Regions from separate parts of the Pseudomonas bubulae genome, predicted to be linked through region 1. Evidence: riboswitches for the same ligand, from Rfam matches in the RefSeq annotation. Region 1 holds a riboswitch; the other holds the start of a gene.
The links. A riboswitch is a leader RNA that binds a small molecule or an ion and turns the genes downstream of it on or off. The one in region 1 is predicted to bind cobalamin.

Region 1 (7,337 bases):
CAAATGGTGCTTCACGACAGTCTGGTCAGCACGCATCACTGGGCCTACCCATCGTTGAAATTTTCCAATGAGCAGCAGAACACGGCACTGCTGCAGCTGTTGTACATGACGCCGCCCATGTACCACCTCAATGCCGCCGTGCTGGAGCGCGACTTGCCCTTTATCGCGGCCTACAACGAGGTTTTTTCGCCCTTGCATCAACGGCTTTTTACCCAGGCACTGGTTGATTTTCAGGTGCTCAGTGCAGACCGGAGCCTGCAGCGCACGGTGTTTGATGATGGAACCCGAATTACGGTCAATTTCAATCCAGACAATGCGCAAAGTGCCGACGCCATGCAATTTGCGCCAATGTCGGCAAGCGTCCAGATACCGGGCGAAAAAGACCGCATCATCATGATTGCCGAGATGTTCAAGGCGACGCGACTGGCACAGCCCTAGTCAAACCGTTCGATTCTTTGCCTCGATCCACTGCGACATGTACTGGGTACTTTTATGCTGATGATGGCGCAGCATGGCACCGGTGAAGTTGTTGCGCCGATGCTGTTGCAGGCCGGCGCGGCAGGCTTCGATGCACTCGACCAGTGCCGGGCCGTGGGTACTTTGCAAATAGCGCTGCGCCAGTAGTGCCGTTCCGTGCTGCTGGGCCTGATGCCAGGCGTCAGGGCTCTGATACAGCTGCACCGCAGCGGCAGCAATCGCACTGGCACTCTGTTCGATGGCACCTGCCCACGGCAGGTCGCCATGCATGCCTTCGGCGCCTACGGGAGTTGTGACGTTGGGCGTGCCGCAGAGCATGGCATCGGCGATTTTGCCCTTGATTCCTGCACCAAAGCGCAGGGGGGCCATGCAGATCCGCGCATTGCTCATCACCTCAAGCGCATCTTCGGCCCAGTTGAGCACGTGAAAACCCTGTGCCGGGTTGTGCAGCGCAGTGGCCTTGGGCGGGGTGTAAGCACCATAGACATGCAATTGCGCCGTGGGCAGTTGCTGACGGATCAATGGCCAGATCGCGGTTTTCATCCAGAGCACGGCATCCCAGTTGGGGGCATGACGGAAATTGCCGATGCTCAGGAAATGCTGGCGCTGGTCAAAGGGTACGAACTGCCCAGGTACGCTGTCGACCATCAACGGGCACCAGTGCAGCAGGGCTCGGGGCACCTTGAAGTGCTCTACGAGCAGATCGATTTCGTATTCGGAAATCATCAGGTTCAAGTCGCATCGATAAATCGCCGCGATCTCCCGTTGCGCCAGATCGGTAACGGCCATCTGCTCGAAGGTCTCCCGTTGTGCCGGGGCGAACAGGCTGCTGAAATCATCAGTGTCGGCGTCAAGTTTGAGGCGCGCCTTGAGCTGTTGCTGGCGGGCGTCGCGCAGGCTTTGCAGGTCGGAGGTTTCCAGTACGCGCAGGGCCTGCGGGCAATGCTTCTCCACGCGCCAGCCGAACTGCTCTTCCATCATGAAGCGGTCGAACAGCACGATATCCGGGGCCAGCTCGGTGATGAAGGTATCGAAGCTGCTGTTATTGAGCGCGATACTGACTTCATCAATGCCCAATGTCGCCAGATCAGCCTTGTGTTCGCCAATGCCTGCCGGGCTGCTGAAGGTGATGTGCCAGCCTTGCTGCAAGAAACTTTCGATGATCTGCATCATGTGTCCGCCCGCCGCCGAAGAGCGGGGCTCGGGCCACACGTAGCCAATAATCAGGACGCGGGTTGGGCGAGTGGACGGCATGGGCAGATCCTTGAAGCGCTGTGGCTGATAAAAGGCGGCAATTAGAACACAAGTTGCCTACAACACCTGTGGTCGCTGCCTCTTACCTTGTGAGCGGCTACAGGAATACTGCACCTGTGGGAGCGAGTATCTAAACGTATCTGTGTTGACCTGTTACAAAGCACTGCGTAGCCTTGCGCGTTCGAGGTTCTTCGCAGCGCGAAGCTAAGAAGGGAACGCGGTATGCCGCGGCTGCCCCCGCAACTGTAAACGGTCGTTGATCTTGCAATGCCACTGCCTCACAGGCGGGAAGGCGCAAGGTAGGTATCAGCCGTAAGCCAGGAGACCTGCCTCGTAACAGATTCTTACTTCAACCGGGCGGGGTGATCCGGTGGCGAAGACTGACCGCGCACTGCTTGCGGCCGTCGTCCCGTATGCCCGCCGTTTTGCCAAAGGGCATCCGATGAAAACACTGGCCAAAACCCCCGTCACTATCGTTACCGGCTTTCTCGGTTCGGGCAAGACTACCTTGCTGCGTCATATGCTGGACAACGCCAACGGCCGTCGCATTGCAGTGATCGTCAACGAATTCGGCGAACTGGGTATCGATGGCGAAATCCTCAAGCAATGCGCTATTGGCTGCACCGAAGAAGAGGCCAAGGGACGCGTCTATGAACTGGCCAATGGCTGCCTGTGCTGCACGGTGCAGGAAGAATTCTTCCCGGTGATGCGTGAGCTGGTGGCGCGCCGTGGCGATATCGACCATATCCTTATCGAAACCTCGGGCCTGGCCCTGCCAAAGCCGTTGGTTCAAGCCTTCCAGTGGCCGGAAATCCGCAGCGCCTGCACAGTTGACGCGGTGATTACCGTGGTCGACAGCCCGGCGGTGGCGGCTGGCACTTTCGCGGCCTTCCCGGATCAGGTAGATGCCCAGCGCAAGCTCGACCCTAACCTGGACCACGAGTCGCCGCTGCACGAGCTGTTTGCTGACCAACTGGCCAGTGCCGATCTGGTGATTCTCAACAAGGTTGACTTGATCAGCCCTGAAGACCTGGCCCGTGTACGTGCCGAAGTGGCTGAAGAACTGCCACCGGCGGTCAAGATCATCGAAGCCAGCAGCGGTCGCTTGCCGCTGGACGTGCTGCTGGGCCTGGAGACGGGTTCGGAAGACCATATCGATGGCCGCCACAGCCATCACGACCATCATCACGATGGCGATGATGACCACGACGACCACGATCACGATGCCTTCGACTCGATCTCTATCGAGCTGCCTCAGGCAGAGGAGCGCGCGCTGATGGATGCTCTGAGCCAACTGGTGGTCAAGCACGGCATTCTGCGGGTCAAGGGCTTTGCCGCGATTCCGGGCAAACCGATGCGCTTGCTGATCCAGGGCGTGGGCACGCGCTTTGACAAGCACTTTGATCGCGCCTGGTGCAGCGACGAAGCGCGCACCACCAAACTGGTGCTGATCGGCCAGGACCTGGACGCGACCCTGCTCGAGTCCACCCTGCGTACAGCATTGAGCGCCTAAACCATGCATTTGCTCAGGACCCAGCCCGGCGGCTTTGTAGCGGACGACAATATTGCCGACCTCGGCCAGACCCCCGCCGAGCTGGTGATCCTGTGCAGCGGTGATTCAAGCCTGGCCCTGCTCGCCGAAGCGGCGCAGCAGTTGCCTGACGATTATCCAAGCCTGCGTCTGGCCAACCCGATGCAGGTGCAAAACCACGGCTCGGTCGACCTGTATGTCGATGAGGTCCTGCAACACGCCAAGGTGATTTTGTTGTCACTGCACGGTGGCATCGGCTACTGGCGCTACGGCATTGAACGGCTAGTGCAACTGGCTGAACGCGGTGTGACCCTGATTCTGGTGCCGGGCGATGACCGCCCCGACCCGGAACTCAGCGCCCTGAGCACAGTGCCCGTCGAGCAGGCCGAACGGCTCTGGCACTTTTTGCGCCAGGGCGGGCGGCATAACGCCCTGCAGCTTTATCGTTGCCTGGCCAGCCAATGGCTGGGTCGCGACTATGCCTGGGACGAACCGCACACCTTGCCCCGTACTGCCATTTATCATCCGGCCCATTCCAGCCCTGCACTGCAGGACTGGCAAGGCGACTGGCAGCCGGGCCAACCGGTGGCGGCGCTCTTGTTCTATCGCTCGCATTTGCAGGCGGCCAACACGGCATTTGTCGATGTGTTCTGCCAGCGTCTGCAGGCGGCAGGGCTCAATCCGCTGCCGATTGCGGTCGCCAGCCTGAAGGAGCCGGGCTGCCTGGCGGTGGTACAGGACTTGCTCGATGAAGTCGGCGCAGGGGTCATTCTCAATACCACCGGGTTTGCCCAGTCCAGCCCGGAAGCTCCGCATTTGCGCCCGTTTCGCCGCAATATCCCGGTGATCCAGGCCATTTGTGCCCAGGACAACCAGCCCGGCTGGCAAGCCAGCGAGCAGGGTCTGGGCCCGCGCGACCTGGCCATGCACATTGCCTTGCCGGAACTGGACGGGCGGATCATCAGCCGGCCGATCAGCTTCAAGGACCTGGCGTGGCGCAGTGAGCGCAGTCAGTCGGATGTGGTGTGTTACAGAGCGCATCCCGAACGGATGGATTTTGTCGCAGAACTGGCACGGCGCTGGGTGGAGCTGGCACGTGTGCCGAACCCGCAAAAGCGTATCGCCCTGATCCTGGCCAACTACCCGACCCGCGATGGCCGTATCGGCAATGGCGTAGGGCTGGATACCCCGGCTGCGGCGCTGAATATTTTGCGCGCCTTGCAGGGCGAAGGCTACCCGGTGGCTGCTGAGCTCCCGGATACCGGCACCGCGTTGATTCAAGCTCTGTTGGGCGGTGTCAGCAACGACCTCGACAGCCTCGACCTGCGCCCGTGCCATCAAAGCCTTGGGCTGGATGAATACCAGGCGATGTTTAATCGTCTTCCAGAAGCCAATCGCCAGGCGGTGATTGAGCGTTGGGGCGAGCCACAGCACGACCCGATGTTTCGCAGCGGTCGCCTGATGATTGCCGGGCTGCGTTTTGGCCTGACCTTTGTCGGCATTCAACCGGCGCGGGGATATCAGGTAGATGCCAGTGCGGTCTACCATGACCCGGACCTGGTACCGCCCCATGCTTATCTGGCGTTTTATTTCTGGCTGCGCAACACCTACGGCGCCCATGCGGTGGTGCATGTGGGCAAGCATGGCAATCTGGAATGGTTGCCGGGCAAGGGCGTCGGGCTGTCTGAACACTGCTGGCCGGATGCTATTTTGGGCCCCATGCCCAACGTCTATCCGTTTATCGTCAATGATCCGGGTGAGGGCGCACAGGCCAAGCGCCGGACCCAGGCGGTCATTATTGACCACTTGATGCCGCCGCTGACCCGGGCCGAAACCTATGGCCCTCTACGCGACCTGGAGCTGCTGGCCGACGAGTATTACGAAGCGCAACTGCTTGATCCGCGCCGGGCGCGGGAGTTGCAACGGGATATTCTCAAGCTGGTGCGCGATACCCATATCGACCGCGAGCTGCAACTGGACGCACACCTCGACAGCGACAGCGATGCCGCAATCTGGCTGCCACGGCTGGATACCTACCTGTGCGACCTCAAGGAATCGCAAATCCGCGACGGCCTGCATATTTTTGGTGAGTCGCCTGCCGGGCGTCTGCGCATCGACACCTTGCTGGCATTGCTGCGCATCCCCCGCGGTGATGGCCGCGGGGCGCAATCAAGCGTGCTGCGGGCGTTGGCCAAAGCCTTCGGGCTGAGTTTTGATCCGCTGGACTGTGCGCTGGCCGAGCCCTGGACGGCACGTCGCCCCGCGCCTTTGCAAGCAGTCAGCGAGGCGCTGTGGCGCACCGCAGGCGATACCCGCGAACGTCTGGAACTGTATGCTGCGCAGCTGATCGAGCAGGCGTTGGCGGGCACGCTGCAATTGCCCGACACCGAGCAATGGAGCGAAGTGCGAGGGATTTTTGAGGCGTTGCTTGGGGTTGTTGCACCGCGTCTGGATGCCTGCGGCCCGGCCGAGATGCAGGGTCTGCTTGATGCTCTGGCGGGGCGTTTTGTCCCTGCCGGCCCCAGTGGTGCACCGAGCCGCGGGCGCCTGGACGTACTGCCTACCGGGCGTAATTTCTTTTCCGTGGATGTACGCAACTTGCCCACCACCACGGCCTGGCGTATCGGTTTTCAGTCGGCCAACCTGATTCTTGAGCGTCATTTGCAGGACCACGGCGATCACCTGCGTCAGCTCGGCCTGTCGGTATGGGGCACTGCGACCATGCGCACCGGCGGTGATGATATCGCCCAGGCAATGGCGCTGATGGGCGTGCGCCCGGTGTGGGCCACGGGTAGCCAGCGGGTGGATGATTTTGAAATCCTCCCGGTGAGCCTGCTGGACCGGCCGCGGGTGGACGTGACCTTGCGTGTATCCGGGTTCTTCCGTGATGCCTTTGCCAATCTTATTCGCCTGTTCGATGCCGCTGTTCAGGCGGTGGCGGCGCTGGACGAACCTGATGACCTGAATCCGCTCGCGGCAAAAGTGCGCAGCGAGCGTGAACAGCTGGAGCGCGAAGGGCTGGCCCCGGAACTGGCGGCCCGTCAGGCGGGCTGGCGGGTGTTTGGTGCCAAACCCGGGGCTTACGGTGCCGGGGTACAGAACGCAATCGATGGGCGTTTGTGGCAAAGCCGCGACGACCTGGCCGAGGTGTATCTGAACTGGGGCGGTTATGCCTATGGCGGCGCCGATGAAGGCACGGCGGCCCGCGGTCAGTTTGCCCAGCGATTGGGGCAGATGCAGGCGGTGGTACAAAATCAGGACAACCGTGAACATGACCTGCTCGATTCCAATGACTACTACCAGTTTCAGGGTGGCATGCTGGCGGCGGTAGAGAGCCTGCGTGGGGAGGCAGCAGCCAGCTACCACGGCGACCACAGCCAGCCGGATCTGCCGAAGATCCGTACGCTCAAGGAAGAGTTGAACCGGGTCATCCGTTCCCGTGCGGCCAACCCGAAATGGATAGAAGGGGTCAAACGCCATGGTTACAAAGGCGCATTTGAAATGGCCGCTACCCTGGACAACCTGTTTGCCTTTGATGCAACCACGCACCTGATCGATGATCATCAATATGCATTGCTGGCGGATGCCTATTTGCTGGACCCGGATACCCGTGAGTTTGTGCGTGAGCACAACCCGCATGCCCTGCGCGACATGACCGAACGCATGCTCGAAGCGCAGCAGCGCGGGCTGTGGAGTGAACCGGGGGAGTATCAAGCGGCGCTGGAGAATCTGTTGCTGGATATAGAGGAAGAGTAACCAGGCAACCCTCACCCTAACCCTCACCCTAACCCTCTCCCGGAGGGAGAGGGGACTGATCGGGGGATGTTCAGGATTTATACCTCACCAAAAATCGGCCCCCTCTCCCTTTGGGAGAGGGCTGGGGTGAGGGGCTATTAAGGCCGATCACTATTCTAAAATCTGGAGCCCGAAAACATGACTGACACCCCACATTTCCCTTTATCGGCGGTGGTCGGCGCGGACTCATTGAAACTGGCGCTGTGCCTGACCGCCATTGACCCGAAAATTGGCGGCGTACTCATCGAAGGCCCGCGCGGCATGGCCAAGTCGACGCTGG
Region 2 (7,337 bases), 1.2 Mb from region 1:
GAGCAGCATTTGGCACGTTTGCCCTAGAGCCCCTCAGCCCAGCCCTCTCCCTCCGGGGAGGGCTAGGGTGAGGGCGGCTCTTGATTAGAAAGCCTATTTTCCCGACACCCGCCAAACCTTGTTGCCTACATCATCGGCCACCAACAAGTCACCTTGCTTGTCGATCACCACGCCCACTGGCCGGCCCATGGCTTTTTCGTCGGCGTTAAGAAAGCCGGTCAGCACATCGATCGGCATGCCCTCCGGTTTGCCGCCGGCAAAAGGCACGAAAATCACTTTGTAACCACTGTGGGGTTTGCGGTTCCAGGAGCCGTGCTGGCCGATAAATGCACCCTGGGTAAAGCCGGGTAAATGGCTGCCTTCGGCAAACGTCAGCCCCAAAGACGCCGTGTGTGGCCCAACGGCGTAATCCGGGGCAATGGCCTTGGCCACCAGTTCAGGGTTTTGCGGGTTGACCCGCACATCCACATGCTGGCCGTAGTAGCTGTAGGGCCAGCCATAGAAGCCGCCATCCTGGACTGATGTGATGTAGTCGGGCACCAGGTCACTGCCGATTTCGTCACGCTCATTAACTGCTGTCCAGAGTTTGCCGGAGGTGGGCTCCCAGTCCATGCCATTAGGGTTGCGCAGGCCCGACGCAAAAATGCGGTGGCTGCCGGTGGCCGGGTCGACTTCCCAGATCGCGGCGCGACCTTGCTCCTTGTCCATGCCATTTTCGCCCACATTGCTGTTGGATCCGACGGTCACATATAACTTGGTGCCGTCCTTGCTGGCGATCACGTTTTTGGTCCAATGGTGGTTCAGAGGCCCGCCGGGTAAGTCCACCACCTTGACCGGTTTGGCGCTGATGCTGTTTTCACCGGCTTGATAGGGGAAGCGCAACAGCTTGTCGGCATCTGCCACATACAGATCGTTACCCACCAGCGTCATGCCAAAGGGAGAGTTCAGGTTCTCGATAAACACGGTGCGGGTTTCGGCGACGCCATCGTGGTCCGCGTCGCGCAGCAGGGTAATCCGGTTTGCACTTGGCACTCCGGCCCCGGCGCGGGACATGACCTTGTCTGCGATCCAGCCCTTGATGCCCTTGCTGTCATCCGGCTTGGGCGGCGAATTGGATTCGGCCACCAGCACGTCGCCGTTGGGCAGTACATAGAGCCAGCGCGGGTGGTCGAGGTTCTGGGCGAAAGCGGCGACGTGCAAGCCGTGGGCAGCCACTGGGGTGGCATTATCGGGCCAGCCGATGGCGGGGGCGATATTGACCGTTGGAATCAGGGTTTTATTGGGTTCGGGAAGCTTGGGTGATGGGCCGGTTCCCTCACTGACTTGCAGGGTCGAGCTTTCGCCGCAAGCGACCAATCCTGCGGCAAGAACAATAACAACGGCGTGCTGGCGCTTGAGCATGTGGTTCTCCATAAGATCTTGTCTGATAGTAGAGAAGCGTAGCTGTTTAAAGGTTCAGCCCGGGCGCCGGATAAAGCCTTTAGGCGCCGGCTTTAATTGACGCTCCACCCCCAACCCTCTAACCTTCGCGGCTTGTTTCAGGTGCTCTGTGGCCATGGGTCGACAGAGTGAAACAGGGAAGCCGGTGAGGGCGTGTTGGACCTACACAACCGCCACGATCCCGGCGCTGCCCCCGCAACGGTAAACGAGTCAAAGCCACGCTCAGTGCCACTGTGTTTTTTGCACGGGAAGGCGCGTGGACAAGGGTGCACCCTACAGGTGCCGCCCGCTTGTGAGCCCGGAGACCGGCCTGATCCATCCACCACTCTCGCGGCGGGCGATGCAGTGTGTTTTTTTAATTTCCCCCGCCTCCCGTTTGCATCATCGAACCCAACGGAGAGTTGCCATGAATGAATCCCCCGAACGCGACGAACGCCATCAGGCGCGCATGCTGCGCAAAAAAGCGGTTATGGACGAGCGCATTGCCAGCTCGCCCAATGAATGCGGACTGCTGCTGGTATTGACCGGCAATGGCAAAGGCAAGAGCAGTTCTGCGTTTGGCATGCTGGCCCGCGCCATGGGCCACGGCATGCAGTGCGGCGTGGTGCAGTTCATCAAGGGTCGCAACAGCACCGGTGAGGAGATTTTCTTCCGCCGTTTTCCCGAGCAGGTGCGCTACCACGTGATGGGTGAAGGCTTTACCTGGGAAACCCAGGACCGCCAGCGCGATATCGCCGCCGCCGAAGCCGCGTGGGAAGTGTCCCGCGAGATGCTGCGCGATCCGTCCATTGGACTGGTGGTGCTCGATGAGCTGAATATCGCGCTCAAGCACGGCTACCTCGATCTGGAACAGGTGCTCGCCGACCTGCAAGCCCGTCCGCCCATGCAGCATGTGCTGGTCACCGGCCGTGGCGCCAAACCTGAATTGATTGATCTGGCTGATACCGTGACTGAGATGGCGGTGGTCAAACACGCTTTCCAGGCCGGGATCAAAGCCCAGAAAGGCATCGAATTGTGAGTGTTGAAGTATGAGAGCGTCACGTCATTGCCCGGCGGTGCTGATCGCCGCGCCGGCTTCCGGTCAGGGCAAGACCACGGTTACAGCGGCTTTGGCCCGGTTGCATCGCAATCAGGGGCGCAAGGTGCGGGTATTCAAGTGCGGCCCGGATTTTCTCGACCCCATGATCCTGGAGCGCGCCAGCGGTGCGCCGGTGTATCAGGTGGATTTGTGGATGGTGGGCGCCGAGGAAAGCCGTCGCCTGCTGTGGGAAGCCGCCGGTGAGGCGGACCTGATTTTGATTGAAGGTGTGATGGGGCTGTTTGACGGCACGCCTTCCAGCGCCGATCTGGCACGGCATTTTGGCGTGCCGGTGTTGGGGGTGATTGATGGCACTGCCATGGCCCAAACCTTTGGTGCGCTGGCCCTTGGTTTGGCGCGATATCAGCCGGATCTGCCGTTTGCCGGGGTGCTGGCCAATCGAGTTGGCACCGTACGCCATGCACAGTTGCTCGAAGGCAGCCTGACCGAAGGCTTGCGCTGGTACGGCGCGCTGTCCCGCGAAACCGGCATCGAACTGCCAAGCCGTCATCTGGGACTGGTGCAGGCCAGCGAGCTGAATGATCTGGATGCGCGCCTGGATGCGGCGGCCAATGCCCTGGCCAGCACCTGTGAGGTAGCGCTGCCACCGCCGGTTGAATTCGCTGCGCCTGAGCCGGTGGCCGTCGAGCCGCTGCTGGCAGGTGTGCGAATTGCCGTGGCCCGCGACGAAGCCTTTGCCTTCACTTATGGCGCCAGCCTCGCGTTAATACGTGATATGGGCGCCGAACTGCTGTTTTTCTCACCGATCCGTGACAGTCAGCTGCCTGAAGCAGACAGCCTGTATTTGCCCGGTGGTTACCCTGAACTGCATCACCTTGAGCTGTCGCGCAACGTGCCGATGCTCATGGCGATTCGCGCACACCACAGGGCCGGTAAACCGCTGCTGGCCGAGTGCGGTGGCATGCTTTACCTGCTCGATGCCCTGACCGATGTCGAGGGCCAGCGCGCCGAACTGGTTGGCTTGCTGGCAGGGGAGGCGACGATGCAAAAGCGCCTGGCTGCCCTGGCGCTGCAAGCTGTGGACATGCCTGAAGGGCTGTTGCGCGGCCACACCTACCACCACTCGCTGACCAGTACCGAACTTGAGCCTGTTGCTCGCGGCCTGAGCCCCAATGGCGGGCGCGGCGCCGAAGCGGTGTATCGCGAAGGGCGAATGACCGCTTCTTATGTACACTTTTACTTCCCGTCCAATCCTCAGGCCATTGCCGCGTTGTTTGCGCCATGTGCCGTGAAGGTGCCATGAGCGATAACGCATTCAGCCCGCAAGAACGCGCCGCCGTGTACCGCGCCATCGCCGAGCGTCGTGATATGCGCCACTTCAGTGGTGGCACTGTGGCACCCGAGTTGTTGTCGCGTTTGCTGGAAGCGGCGCATCAAGCCCCGAGCGTGGGCTTGATGCAGCCGTGGCGGTTTATCCGCATCACTGACCGCGAGCTGCGCGGCAAGATCCAGGGTCTGGTGGAAGAAGAGCGGGTACGCACCGCGGATGCCCTGGGCCAGCGCTCCGATGAATTCATGACGCTCAAGGTCGAAGGTATCAACGATTGCGCTGAGGTGCTGGTGGCTGCGTTGATGGATGACCGCGAAAAGCACATTTTTGGTCGACGTACGCTGCCGGAAATGGACATGGCGTCCTTGTCCTGTGCCATTCAAAATCTGTGGCTGGCGGCCCGGGTCGAAGGGCTGGGCATGGGCTGGGTGTCATTGTTCGAACCGCAGGCACTGGCTGATCTGCTGGGGTTGCCTGCCGGCGCCAAGCCGCTCGCTGTACTGTGCCTGGGCCCGGTCGAGGCGTTTTATCCGGCGCCGATGCTGGTCCTGGAAGGGTGGGCGCAAGCGCGTCCGCTCAGTGAACTGGTGTACGAGAATTATTGGGGAGTGAGTCCATGAGTGTGGCGTTGCTGTGCGTTGCCGGGGTGGCGCTGGATGCGTTGCTCGGCGAGCCCAAACGCTGGCATCCGCTGGTTGCCTTTGGCCGTATGGCCGAGCGTATTGAGCAGCGTTTCAATTCCGGCGGCCGTGGCTGGCGCAGTCATGGTGTCACGGCCTGGGTACTGGCAGTGCTGCCGCTGACGATCCTGGCCACGGCCCTGTCCTGGCTGCCTTATATTGGCTGGCTGGTGGACATTGTGGCGCTGTATTGCGCACTGGGCATGCGCAGCCTCGGTGAGCACGTACAACCAGTAGCCGAGGCATTGCGCGCCAATAACCTGGATGAGGCGCGCACGCGGGTGGGTTATCTGGTCAGCCGTCAGACCAGTGAGCTGGATTCTACCGAAGTGGCCCGCGCCGCCACCGAGTCGGTGCTGGAAAACGGCAGCGATGCGGTATTTGCCGCGATTTTCTGGTTTGTGGTCGCGGGTGCGCCAGGGGTGGTGCTCTATCGTTTGAGTAATACCCTGGATGCCATGTGGGGCTATCGCAACGAACGCTTTGAGCGTTTTGGCTGGGCTGCGGCGCGGATCGACGATGTTCTTAACTATATTCCTGCAAGGTTGGTTGCGCTGACCTATGCCGCTTTGGGTAAAACCCGACTGGCCCTGAAGAGCTGGCGCAAGCAGGCACCGCTGTGGGACAGCCCCAATGCCGGCCCGGTCATGGCTGCTGGTGCCGGAGCGCTGGGTGTTGAGTTGGGTGGCCCGGCGATTTATCACGGCGAACTGCATGAGCGCCCGCAATTGGGCGAAGGTGCACCGGCGGACGCCGAGTCGATCGGCCGTGGCTGGCAACTGGTGCAGCGTGGCGTATGGCTGTGGCTGCTGATCCTGTGTGTCTGGAGTGAATTCTATGCTTGAGCACGGTGGGCGTTTGCGCAAGGCGGCGTTGCACTACGGCATTGCCGAGGCGGACTGGCTGGACCTGTCCACCGGCCTGGCGCCCTGGCCCTTTGCTATCCCCCAGGTGCCCGAACGTGCCTGGGCGCGCTTGCCTGAGGCCGATGACGGCCTTGAGCAAGCGGCCTGCGCCTATTACGGCGCGCCGCATGTGCTGGCGGTACCGGGTTCACAGTGTGCCATTCAGTTGCTGCCGCGTTTGCGCCGTAGCGGCAAGGTTGGCGTGCTGTCGCCGTGTTACGCCGAGCATGCCCATGCGTGGCGGCGCAGCGGGCATATCGTGCGGGAAATCATGGAGCAGGAAATCGACTTCTACATCGACACACTGGATGTGCTGGTGGTGGTCAACCCCAACAATCCCACGGGCTTGAGTCTGACCCCGGAACGCCTGCTGGAGTGGCATGCGCGGCTGATGCAGCGCGGCGGCTGGCTGGTGGTGGACGAAGCCTTTATGGACAACACGCCGCAACTGAGCCTGGCCGCGCATACCCAGCGTACCGGGTTGATCGTATTGCGCTCTTTCGGCAAGTTTTTTGGCCTGGCGGGCGTTCGGCTGGGTTTTGTGCTGGCTGAACTCAAGTTACTCAAGTTGCTGGCCGAGCAAGTCGGTCCCTGGGCGGTCAGCGGCCCGACGCGGATTGTCGGCCAGGCCTGCCTGCTCGACTCCGAGGCCCAAGCTCGTCAGCGCGAACGCAGCGAACTGGCCAGCGGGCGTCTGGAACGTCTGTTGGGCTTGCATGATCTGCCGCCGCAAGGGGGCTGTGCGCTGTTCCAGTGGTTGATCACCTCCCATGCCGATAGCCTTTACGAGTTTATGGCGCACCGCGGCATTTTGCTGCGCCTGTTTACCCACAACAGCAGCGTGCGTTTTGGCCTGCCAGCCGAAGAAGCTGACTGGCTGCGCCTGGAGCAGGCTCTGGCGGCGTACACCAAGGAATCCTTATGAGTACGTTGATGGTGCAGGGCACCACGTCCGATGCCGGTAAAAGCACCCTGGTGACGGCCCTGTGCCGCTGGCTGACCCGTCAGGGCGTGGCGGTGGTGCCGTTCAAACCACAAAATATGGCGCTCAACAGTGCCGTGACTGCAGAAGGCGGTGAAATCGGTCGCGCCCAGGCAGTACAGGCACAGGCAGCCGGGCTGGCACCGCACACGGATATGAACCCGGTGCTGCTCAAGCCCAATAGCGACACCGGAGCCCAGGTAATCATTCATGGTCGTGCTGTCACCAGCATGAATGCCGTGGCGTATCACGATTACAAGGCCATCGCCATGCAGGCCGTTCTGGCCTCGCACCAGCGTTTGAGTGCGGCGTACCCGGTGGTGATGGTAGAAGGCGCCGGTTCGCCGGCCGAGATCAATCTACGGGCCGGTGATATCGCCAACATGGGCTTTGCCGAGGCGGTGGACTGCCCGGTGGTGCTTATCGCCGATATCAATCGTGGTGGCGTGTTTGCTCATCTGGTCGGTACTCTGGAATTACTCTCGGACACCGAGCAGGCGCGGGTCAAGGGCTTTATCATCAACCGCTTTCGCGGCGATATTGCGCTGCTCCAGCCCGGCCTCGACTGGCTGGAGCAGCGCACCGGCAAACCGGTGATCGGTGTGCTGCCCTATGTTATGGACTTGCACCTCGAGGCCGAAGACGGCATCGACCAGCGCCAGACCGACAAGGCCGACCAGGTGCTCAAGGTGGTGGTGCCGGTGCTGCCGCGCATCAGCAACCACACCGACTTCGACCCGCTGCGCCTGCACCCGCAAGTGGACTTGCAGTTTGTCGGGCCGGGGCAGCCTATCCCGCCTGCCGACCTGATCATCCTGCCCGGTTCCAAAAGCGTGCGCAGTGATCTGGCCTATTTACGCGCCAATGGCTGGGACACGGTCATCAGCCGTCACTTGCGCTATGGCGGCAAGCTGCTGGGCATTTGCGGCGGTTTGCAGATGCTTGGTGAGCAGGTGCACGA

Region 2: it holds a riboswitch for cobalamin, as region 1 does, so the genes downstream of both, cobO (cob(I)yrinic acid a,c-diamide adenosyltransferase) here and cobW (cobalamin biosynthesis protein CobW) in region 1, are expected to answer to the same signal.

The regions. Positions count from the first base shown of each region.
Region 1 is NZ_CP146077.1:3,189,141-3,196,477, forward strand. It holds gene V6L81_RS14540 (glycoside hydrolase) at 1-438, shown strand, start outside; gene V6L81_RS14545 (glycosyltransferase) at 439-1,731, opposite strand; cobalamin riboswitch at 1,899-2,080, shown strand; gene cobW (cobalamin biosynthesis protein CobW) at 2,174-3,244, shown strand; gene cobN (cobaltochelatase subunit CobN) at 3,248-7,018, shown strand; gene V6L81_RS14560 (ATP-binding protein) at 7,196-7,337, shown strand, end outside.
Region 2 is NZ_CP146077.1:2,018,653-2,025,989, forward strand. It holds gene V6L81_RS09380 (C40 family peptidase) at 1-27, shown strand, start outside; gene V6L81_RS09385 (sorbosone dehydrogenase family protein) at 94-1,401, opposite strand; cobalamin riboswitch at 1,524-1,769, shown strand; gene cobO (cob(I)yrinic acid a,c-diamide adenosyltransferase) at 1,847-2,458, shown strand; gene V6L81_RS09395 (cobyrinate a,c-diamide synthase) at 2,469-3,782, shown strand; gene bluB (5,6-dimethylbenzimidazole synthase) at 3,779-4,429, shown strand; gene cbiB (adenosylcobinamide-phosphate synthase CbiB) at 4,426-5,334, shown strand; gene cobD (threonine-phosphate decarboxylase CobD) at 5,327-6,319, shown strand; gene V6L81_RS09415 (cobyric acid synthase) at 6,316-7,337, shown strand, end outside.